2 regions of the Streptomyces sp. NPDC020845 genome follow, and region 1 is predicted to be linked to the other one. Evidence: riboswitches for the same ligand, from Rfam matches in the RefSeq annotation. Region 1 holds a riboswitch; the other holds the start of a gene.
What was found. A riboswitch is a leader RNA that binds a small molecule or an ion and turns the genes downstream of it on or off. The one in region 1 is predicted to bind glycine.
Positions count from the first base shown of each region.

Region 2: linked by a shared signal. The riboswitch ahead of gcvP (aminomethyl-transferring glycine dehydrogenase) and the one ahead of gcvT (glycine cleavage system aminomethyltransferase GcvT) in region 1 are both predicted to bind glycine.

Region 1 is NZ_JBIRSJ010000012.1:210,008-215,292, reverse strand. Features, by position in the region: gene glyA (serine hydroxymethyltransferase) at 25-1,290, opposite strand; gene gcvH (glycine cleavage system protein GcvH) at 1,315-1,695, opposite strand; gene gcvT (glycine cleavage system aminomethyltransferase GcvT) at 1,833-2,954, opposite strand; glycine riboswitch at 3,114-3,224, opposite strand; gene ACH4U7_RS31490 (AAA family ATPase) at 3,484-4,158, shown strand; gene ACH4U7_RS31485 (hypothetical protein) at 4,187-5,285, opposite strand, start outside.
Region 2 is NZ_JBIRSJ010000021.1:199,436-204,720, reverse strand. Features, by position in the region: gene ACH4U7_RS44110 (MerR family transcriptional regulator) at 1-95, shown strand, start outside; gene ACH4U7_RS44105 (DNA polymerase IV) at 205-1,689, shown strand; gene ACH4U7_RS44100 (PRC-barrel domain-containing protein) at 1,665-2,012, opposite strand; glycine riboswitch at 2,129-2,226, shown strand; gene gcvP (aminomethyl-transferring glycine dehydrogenase) at 2,416-5,285, shown strand, end outside.

The sequences.
Region 1 (5,285 bases):
CCCCCGTCCACCCTTCCGGGCCCGTTACTTCTTCAGGTCCGGGTACAGCGGGTGCTTGTCGGCGAGCGCGGTGACGCGCGCCTTGAGCGCCTCGGCGTCGTAGGACGGCTTGAGCGCCTCGGCGATGACGTCGGCGACCTCGCGGAAGTCGTCGGCGGTGAAGCCGCGGGTGGCCAGCGCCGGGGTGCCGATGCGCAGACCGGAGGTGACCATCGGGGGGCGCGGGTCGTTCGGGATGGCGTTGCGGTTGACCGTGATGCCGATCTCGTGGAGGCGGTCCTCGGCCTGCCGGCCGTCCAGCTCCGAGTCGCGCAGGTCGACCAGGACGAGGTGGACGTCGGTGCCGCCGGACAGTACGGCGACCCCGGCCTTGGCCACATCGGGCTGGGTGAGCCGGTCGGCCAGGAGCCGCGCGCCTTCGAGGGTGCGCTGCTGGCGCTCCTTGAACTCCTCGCCCGCCGCGATCTTGAAGGCCACGGCCTTCGCCGCGACCACATGCTCCAGCGGGCCGCCCTGCTGACCCGGGAAGACCGCGGAGTTGATCTTCTTGGCCAGCTCGGCCGTGGAGAGGATCACCCCGCCGCGCGGGCCGCCGAGGGTCTTGTGGGTGGTGGTGGTCACCACGTGGGCGTGCGGCACCGGGGAGGGGTGCAGCCCGGCCGCGACCAGACCGGCGAAGTGGGCCATGTCCACCATGAGGTACGCGCCGACCTCGTCCGCGATCCGGCGGAACGCCGCGAAGTCCAGCTGGCGCGGGTACGCCGACCAGCCGGCGATCACCAGCTTCGGGCGGTGCTCCTTGGCCAGCCGCTCGACCTCGTCCATGTCGACCAGGCCGGTCTCGGCGTCCACGTGGTAGGGCACCACGTTGTAGAGCTTGCCGGAGAAGTTGATCTTCATCCCGTGGGTGAGATGACCGCCGTGCGCCAGGTTCAGGCCCAGGATGGTGTCACCGGGGGAGAGCAGGGCGAACATCGCGGCCGCGTTCGCCTGGGCGCCGGAGTGCGGCTGGACGTTGGCGGCCTCGGCGCCGAAGAGCGCCTTGACGCGGTCGATGGCGATCTGCTCGACCACGTCGACGTGCTCACAGCCGCCGTAGTAGCGGCGGCCCGGGTAGCCCTCGGCGTACTTGTTGGTCAGGACCGAGCCCTGGGCCTCCATGACCGCGACCGGAGCGAAGTTCTCCGAAGCGATCATCTCCAGGGTGGACTGCTGGCGGTGGAGTTCGGCGTCGACCGCGGCGGCTACGTCCGGGTCGAGCTCGTGCAGGGAGCTGTTGAGAAGCGACATCAGGGTCCCGATCGAAGGAGAGGGTCAGTTTTCGGTGAAGGCGGTGTACTCGTCGGCGGAGAGCAGCTCGTCCGGCTCGTCCGTCACCCTCACCTTGAACAGCCAGCCGCCCTCGAAGGGGGCGGAATTCACCAGCGCCGGGTCGTTCACCACGTCCTCGTTGATCTCCGTGACCTCGCCGGTGACCGGCGCGTAGAGATCGCTGACGGACTTCGTGGACTCCAGCTCACCGCAGGTCTCACCCGCGGTGACCGTCGTGCCGACCTCCGGAAGCTGGACGAAGACGACATCGCCGAGCGAGTTGGCCGCGAACTCGGTGATACCGACCGTCGACACACCGTCCTCGCCGGCGGCCGACAGCCACTCGTGCTCCTTGCTGTAACGCAGCTGCTGGGGGTTGTTCATAGGTCCGATTCTCCTGGATACGGGGGAGTGCTTGGGAAACGCGTCTTGCCTGATGGGACTGGTGGTACGAGCGGGGGCACCGCCCAGCGGCAGCTGGGGGCATGCGCGGGATGGCGCGCCGTCGGCAGGCGACGGGCTCAGCGCCGCCTGTAGAAGGGGAGGGCCACGACCTCGTACGGCTCATGGGTACCGCGGATGTCCACCGATACCCCCGCCGTCCCCGGCGCGGCATGCGCGGCGTCCACATACGCGATCGCGATCGGCTTGCCGAGGGTGGGCGAGGGCGCGCCCGAGGTGACCTCGCCGATCACCGCGCCGTCCGCGCCGACCACCGCGTACCCGGCGCGCGGGACCCGGCGGCCAGCCGCGACCAGGCCGATCAGCACCCGTGGCGGGTCGGTCTCGGCCCGCCGCGCCGCCGCCTCCAGGGCCTGGCGTCCGACGAAGTCACCGGGCTTGTCGAACTTCACCACCCGGCCGAGCCCCGCGTCGAAGGGCGTGGTGGCGCGGGTCAGCTCATGCCCGTACAGCGGCATCCCGGCCTCCAGGCGCAGCGTGTCCCGGCAGGACAGCCCGCACGGGACCAGCCCGGCCGGGGCCCCCGCCTCGGTCAGCGCCTGCCACAGCCGCTCGGCGTCACCCGGCGAGACGAACAGCTCGAAGCCGTCCTCGCCCGTGTAGCCGGTACGGGCGATCAGCGCCGGGACGCCCGCGACCGTGCCGGGCAGGCCCGCGTAGTACTTGAGGCCGTTCAGATCGGCGTCGGTCAGGCCCGCCAGGATCGTCGCGGACGCCGGGCCCTGGACGGCGATCAGTGCGTACGCCTCCCGGTCGTCCCGTACGGCCGCGTCCAGGCCCTCGGCGCGCTCGGTGAGCACGTCAAGCACGACCTGGGCGTTCGAGGCGTTGGCGACCACCAGGAACTCCAGCTCGCCGAGGCGGTAGACGATCAGATCGTCCAGGATGCCGCCGTCGGCGTCGCAGATCATGGTGTAGCGGGCGCGGCCGACGGCGAGCGCCGACAGATGGCCCACCAGCGCCCGGTCCAGGGCGGCGCCGGCCTGCGGGCCGGTCAGTGTGATCTCGCCCATATGGGAGAGGTCGAAGAGGCCGGCGCGGGTGCGCACCGCGGTGTGCTCATCGCGCTCGCTCCCGTAGCGCAGCGGCATGTCCCAGCCGGCGAAGTCGGTCATGGTGGCGCCCAGCGCGCGGTGCACCGCGTCCAGGGCGGTGCGGCGGGGGCTTGAGGCATGGGGCATGAGTGCTGGCTCCAGGGCGGGACGGCTACGAGGACGACGGGGAACGTGTCCTCCCCATCTGTCATCGGAACCTGAGAGGTTCGCCGTGACCCACTCCTTCGAGCGGTCCGGCTTGCACCGTGGGTGGAGCCACGCCAGCGGCTCGCTTTTCAGATCTGCCTCGTCCACGCGGTATCGGGGCCTGAGAGATTCAAGGGAGGACTTGCTCCTTCGGCGCCCCGGACGGCCGGCACTGCTGCCGGTGGCCGAGGACTCTCCCGCGCGGATTCAAGCGGCCGGTATGGAGTTGCGCGCAACATCATCGCACGTACGCCCGAGAAGGGAAGAGCCGAGCGGGCAGAACCGCTTTCACCCCGGGACACCCGGACTCACAGGGCATGAAGGCCCAGCCCACAGGAATACCACCTTGCTGGACATTACCTTTTCTTGACACTCTTCGGGAACGAGCCGCAGTGACCGACCTAGGAGGACGATCACGGTGCACGGGCAGGGGCAGGGTACGTACGCGACGACATGGGGGCCCTTGCCGGTGAGGCAGGGCACGGCGCCGACCGCAGGTGCGCTCAGGCCGGGGCGCAGGGCGCCCGTGCACGATCTGCGCCGCGGCGACGGCGACGGCGACGGCGGCCCGGCCGCGACCGGGCCCGGCGCGCGCGAGCTGCGCTACCGCGCGGGGGACGTGGTGGTCGCCTCCGGGCTGCCCGGCAGCGGCAAGACCACCATGATCGGCCGGGCCGTGCCCCGCCTGGACCAGAGCGGGCGCGCGGTGCTGCGGGTGGACTCACAGGACACCCGCGAGCGCTGGGAGCGGCGGCTGCCCCGCTGGCTGCCGTACGCCCTCTACCGCCCGGTGGTGCGCTACGCCCACTACGCCGGGCTGCGCCGGGCGCTGCGCTCCGGCGCGAGCGTCGTGGTGCACGACTGCGGCACGCTCTCCTGGGTCCGCCGCTGGCTGGCCCGCGACGCCCGGCGCACCGGCCGCCGGCTGCACATGGTGCTGCTGGACGTGGAGGCCGCGGTGGCCCTGGAGGGGCAGGCCGCCCGCGGCCGCGGGGTCTCCCGCTACGCCTTCGGACGGCACCGTCGCGCGGTGGGGCGGCTGGTCGCCGCCGCCGAACGCGGACGGCCGCCCGAAGGCTGCGCCTCGGTGGCGCTGCTGGATCGGGCGGCCGTGAGCGCGCTGCGCCGCATCGGCTTCGAGTGACGCGCGGCGGGACGGCGGAGCGCTGCCGTCAAGGAGCCTCGACGGTCGCCTCGACCGGGTGGGGCAGCGGCATGGGGGCCACGGAGTCGTCCTCGGCCAGCTTGGGCGTGGCGGGCTCAAGAGCGGACAGGGGGCTGGGGACCGTCGTGCTGGGGCGCTGCGTACCGGGCTTCTTCACGTCCGGTTTCGTGGCGGGCTTCTGAGCGCCGGGCTTGTCGGTGCCGGGCTTGTCGGTGCCGGGCTTGGCGGTGCCGGGGTCCGCGGGGGCGGCGGGCTTGGTGCCCGGCGTCATGGCTCCGGGCTTGGTGCCGGGGTCGGCGGGCTCGTCGGTACCGGGCTTGGTGTCGCGCTTGCCCGCCTCCACCTTCTTGGCGTCCTGCTTCTTGCCGTGGTCGTCCTTGGCGTGGTCGTTCTTTCCGTGGTCCTTCTTGCCGTGCTCGTCGTCGCCGGGCTTGGGGGTGGTGTGCTCCGCGGCGGCCGCCATCGTGATGGGCCGGGCGGCGAGCGCGGAGGCGTCGTCGGCGAGGGTCGACGCCTCGTCCGGCAGCGGCAGCATCGGGGGCGTCATCGGCTCGCCCATCCCCGGGAGCGGGCCGACGAGGGAGCTGATCAGCTCGATGATGGCGTCGGCGATACGGGGGAGCGCCGCGGCGGCCGCGGCCTCGTCGCCGGCGGCGATGGCGTCCAGCAGGTCGTCGATCGCCCGCTGCAGCGCGTCCAGCGGGTCAGTCGAGACGTCCGTGGGCTGGGCCTGGGGGGTGAGCGGCGGCATCTGGGCCTGTCCCTGCCCAGCGGCCTGTCCCTGTCCGGCCTGTCCCTGATCGGCGGCCTGCGGCGGCACGGTGATCTGGCCCTCGTCCTGACCTTGGTTCTGGCCTTGGTCCTGGCCCTGACCCTGACCCTGGTTCTGGTCCTGACCCTGGTTCTGGCCCTCGTTGGGGTCGTCCGACGGCTTCTGGTCGCGGGCCTGCTCCCGTCCCTTGTCCCGTCCCTTGTCCTGGGCCTTGCTCTGGGCCTTCTCCTGGACGCGCGCAGACGCCCGCGGAGTCATGGCCGCCTCGGCCGACTTGCGGGCGGCCTTCACCGCGCTGTCGATCGCCGCCGCGTGCTTGACCAGGTCGGCCTCG
Region 2 (5,285 bases), on a different contig from region 1:
CGCAGCTCCACGGCGAGCGCGTGGACACCGGCGAGACGCTGGTGGGGCACAACCCCACCGACGAACTCGCGCGGCGCCGCAACCGCGCGGGCTGAGCGCGGAGCCGCCGCCCCCGGTTGTCAGTGCCCGGTTGTCAGTGGCCCGTGGTCACTGGTCTAGATGGGTAGTCCCGATTGTCGGTGGCATGCGGCAGCATCTGTAGGTGTGAGGGGTGCGCCGACGATTCTGCATCTGGACATGGACGCCTTCTACGCCTCGGCGGAGCAGGCGGCCAAGCCCAGCCTGCGCGGCAAGCCGGTGATCGTCGGCGGCCTGGGGCCGCGCGGCGTGGTGGCCACGGCTTCCTATGAGGCGCGGGTTTTCGGGGTCCACTCGGCCATGGCGATGGCCCAGGCCCGCCGCCTGTGTCCGAACGCGGCGTATCTCACCCCCCGCTTCTCCCTGTACCGCCAGGTGAGTGACGCGGTCATGGCCCTGCTGGCCGACCTGTCCCCGCTGGTCGAGCCGCTGAGCCTGGACGAGGCTTTCGTGGATCTGGAGGCGGGCGGTGTCCCGGCCACGGCCGGGGCGGCGCTGGCCGTGGGGGAGCGGCTGCGCGCGGACATCGTGGCCGCGACCGGGCTGACCGGCTCGGTGGGCCTGGCCGGGTCCAAGATGCTCGCCAAGATCGCCTCCGAGCGGGCCAAGCCCGATGGGCTGGTGCTCATCGAGCCGGGCACCGAGCGGGAGCTGCTGGGGCCGCTGACGGTGCGCACCCTGCCCGGGGTGGGCCCGGCCACCGCGGAGGCGCTGCGCCGGGCCGGGATCACCACCGTCGCCGAGACGAGGGAGGCGGGGGAGGAGGAGCTGGTCCGGCTGCTGGGCAAGGCCCATGGCGCCTCGCTGTACGTCATGGCCTGTGGGCAGGACGACCGGCCGGTCGTGGCCGAGCGGGACGCCAAGTCCGTATCGGTGGAGGACACGTACGACGTCGACCTCACCGACCGCACGCGGGTGCAGCTGGAGGTGGCGCGGCTCGCCGACCGGTGTGTGCGGCGGCTGCGCGGGGCCGGCCGTTCGGGGCGCACGGTCGTGCTCAAGGTGCGGCGTTACGACTTCTCCACGCTGACCCGCTCGGAGACGCTGCGCGGGCCGACGGACGATCCGGCGGTGGTGCGGGAGGCCGCGGCGCGGCTGCTGGAAGGCGTGGACACCACGGCGGGTGTGCGGCTGCTGGGAGTGGGCGTGAGCGGCCTGGCGGACTACACCCAGGAGGATCTGTTCGCCCAGGCCGCCCAGGCCGCCCAGGCCGCCCAGGCCGCTCATGAGGCCCAGGAGGCTCAGGAGGCCGCCGGGGGGACGGGCGAAGCCGGAGGGACACCGGAGCCCGCCCTGGCGGCCCTGGAGGACGACGAGGGCGCCGACCGGCCCCGCCGCTGGCTGCCCGGCTGCGATGTACGGCATGCGGAGTTCGGGGCGGGGTGGGTGCAGGGCAGCGGGGTCGGGCGGGTGACCGTGCGTTTCGAGGAGCCCTGGTCGAGGCCGGGCCGGGTGCGGACGTTCGCGGTCGACGACCCGGCGCTGGAGCCCGCGGACCCGCTGCCGCTGCTCCGGCCCGCCGAGAGCGACGCCGACGCCCCGGCCGAGGACGAGGGCCGGGGCGAGGGCCGGGAGCTTCACCAAGGTCAGCCGGTGACGTCCAGGCCGTAGTGGTGGTAGAGCTGCAGCTCCTGCTCGGGCGACAGATGGCGGCCGACCCCGAAGTCCGGCGCGTCCTTGATGAGCGCCCGTTCGTACGGCACCCGCAGTGTGTCGTCGATGACCTGGCTGGGTTCGAGGGGCACGAACACGTCCCGGCTGAACAGGCCGGTGCGTACCGCCGCCCACTCCGGCTCGCCGGTCGCGTCGTCGAGGTAGACCTCGTCCACGGTGCCGATCTTCGCGCCATCGCGGTCGAAGGCCTTGCGGCCGATGAGGGTCCGCGGATCGATGTCGGTCTGCACACTCTCTCCCACAGGTGGCGATTTTTTCATGAATCCCCCCGTTTCCTTGTGATCCCTACGAAAAGCCACAACGCCGCGCGCGTCCACTCGAGCGCTTTCCCCAAAAACCCTGGCGACAGGCTCGCTGGTAGGCTGACGGTGGCTGCAGACCCCGTGCGGGAGAGCCCTCCGCCGACGTCGTCGGAGGCGCCGAAGGAGCAAATCCTCCCCGGAATCTCTCAGGCACACGTACCGCGCGGGTGAGGTCACTCTGGAAAGCAGGGTGGGCCACGGGCGAGTACGGCTCCGGGACCCCTCCTCACCGACGGTGAAAGCCGGCTCGCCGCCCGCGGGCCCGGTGAAGCTCTCAGGTTGAGATGACAGAGGGGGAGGCCGTTCGGGCACCCGCACCGTGGTGCCCCTCGTAGGTCGTACAGACCAGGAGGCCTCGCAGATGACCGCCAATCGCACCTCACTGACCGAGTTGGAACGCGGTACTCCGTTCGAGCGGCGCCATATCGGACCGGACTCCGAGGCGCAGGCCAAGATGCTCGCGCAGGTCGGCTTCGGCTCCCTCGACGAACTCACCCAGGCCGCCGTGCCGGAGGTCATCAGAAGCGCCGAGGAGCTGCGGCTGCCCCCGGCCCGCAGCGAGGCCGAGGTGCTGGCCGAGCTGCGCGGCCTGGCCGAGCGCAACCAGCTGCTCTCCCCGATGATCGGCCTGGGCTACTACGGGACGTTCACCCCGCCGGTGATCCTGCGCAACGTGCTGGAGAACCCCGCCTGGTACACCGCGTACACGCCCTACCAGCCGGAGATCTCCCAGGGCCGGCTCGAGGCGCTGCTCAATTTCCAGACCGCGGTCGCCGACCTGACCGGGCTGCCGACCGCCGGCGCCTCACTGCTCGACGAGGCCACCGCCGCCGCCGAGGCCATGGCGCTGTCGCGGCGGGTGGGCAAGGTCAAGCAGGGCGTGTTCCTGGTCGACGCCGACACCCTGCCGCAGACCGTCGCGGTCATCCAGACCCGCGCCGAACCCACCGGTGTCGAGGTGGTCGTCGCCGACCTCTCGGCGGGCATACCGGCCGAGGTGGCCGAGCGCGGGGTGTTCGGCGTGCTGCTGCAGTACCCGGGCGCCTCCGGCGCGGTGCGCGAGCTGCGCCCGGTCATCGAGCGGGCCCATGAGCTCGGCGCCGTGGTCACCGTCGCCGCCGATCTGCTCGCCCTCACCCTGCTCACCTCGCCCGGCGAGCTGGGCGCCGATATCGCGGTCGGCAGCAGCCAGCGGTTCGGCGTGCCGATGGGCTTCGGCGGGCCGCACGCCGGTTTCATGGCCGTCCGCGACGCCTACGCCCGCAGCCTGCCGGGCCGCCTGGTGGGCGTCTCGGTCGACGCCGACGGCGACAAGGCGTACCGCCTGGCCCTGCAGACCCGCGAGCAGCACATCCGCCGAGAGAAGGCCACCAGCAACATCTGTACCGCCCAGGTGCTGCTCGCCGTGATGGCCGGCATGTACGCCGTCTACCACGGCCCGGAGGGCCTGCGGACCATCGCCCGGCGCACCCACCGCTACGCGGCCGTGCTGGCCGAGGGGCTGCGGGCCGGGGGCGTTCAGATCGTGCACGGCGCGTTCTTCGACACCCTCACCGCGTATGTCCCGGGCCGGGCCGCCGAGGTCGTCACCGCGGCCCGCGAGGCCGGGGTCAACCTGCGGCTGACCGACGCCGACCATGTGGGCATCGCCTGTGACGAGACCACCGGGCGCGCCCAGCTCGCCGCCGTGTGGTCGGCCTTCGGCGTGGACGGCGGGCTGCCCACCATCGACGAACTGGACGCCGCGGCGGCCGACGCGCTCCCCGCGGACCTGCTCCGCGGTGACGTGTATCTGACCCACCCGGTCTTCCACCGGCACCGCTCCGAGACCGCGATGCTGCGCTATCTGCGGCGCCTGGCCGACCGCGACTACGCCCTGGACCGGGGCATGATCCCGCTCGGCTCCTGCACCATGAAGCTCAACGCCACCACCGAGATGGAGCCGATCACCTGGCCGGAGTTCGGGGCGCTGCACCCCTTCGCGCCGGTTGAGCAGGCCCAGGGGTATCTGACGCTGATCCGTGAGCTGGAGGAGCGGCTGGCCGAGGTCACCGGCTACGACAAGGTCTCCCTCCAGCCGAACGCCGGATCGCAGGGCGAGCTGTCCGGGCTGCTGGCCGTACGCGCCTACCACCGGGCCAACGGCGAGGAGCGGCGCACCGTCTGCCTTATCCCGTCCTCCGCGCACGGCACCAACGCCGCCAGCGCCGTGATGGCGGGCATGAAGGTCGTCGTGGTCAAGACCGGCGAGGACGGCGAGGTCGACGCCGACGACCTGCGCGCCAAGATCGAGCAGTACGGCGATGAACTGGCCGTCCTGATGGTCACCTACCCCTCAACCCACGGCGTGTTCGAGGAGCACATCAGCGAGATCTGCGCGGCCGTGCACGACGCGGGCGGCCAGGTCTACGTGGACGGCGCGAACCTCAACGCCCTGGTGGGGCTGGCCCGGCCGGGCCGGTTCGGCGGCGATGTCTCCCACCTCAACCTGCACAAGACCTTCTGCATCCCGCACGGCGGCGGCGGCCCCGGCGTGGGCCCGGTCGCGGTGCGCGAGCACCTGGCGCCGTATCTGCCCAACCACCCGCTCCAGCCCGCGGCGGGCCCGGCGACCGGCGTGGGCCCGGTCGCCGCCGCGCCCTGGGGTTCGGCGGGCATCCTGCCCATCTCCTGGGCGTACGTCCGGCTGATGGGCGCCGAGGGGCTGCGCCGGGCCACTCAGGTGGCGGTGCTCGGCGCCAACTACATCGCCAAGCGCCTGGAGCCGCACTACCCGGTGCTCTACACCGGCCCCGGCGGCCTGGTCGCCCACGAGTGCATCGTCGATCTGCGTCCGCTCACCAAGACGACCGGCGTGAGCGTCGACGATGTGGCCAAGCGGCTGGTCGACTACGGGTTCCACGCGCCCACGATGTCGTTCCCGGTCGCCGGCACGCTGATGATCGAGCCGACGGAGAGCGAGGACCTGGCGGAGCTGGACCGGTTCTGCGAGGCGATGATCGCCATCCGGGCGGAGATCGAGAAGGTCGGCTCGGGGGAGTGGCCCCAGGACGACAACCCGCTGCGGAACGCCCCGCACACGGCGGCCGCGCTCAGCGGGGAGTGGGAGCACCCCTACACCCGGGGGGAGGCGGCCTTCCCGGCCGGGGTGTCGCCGGCCGACAAGTACTGGCCGCCGGTACGGCGGATCGACGGCGCGTACGGCGACCGCAACCTGGTCTGCTCCTGCCC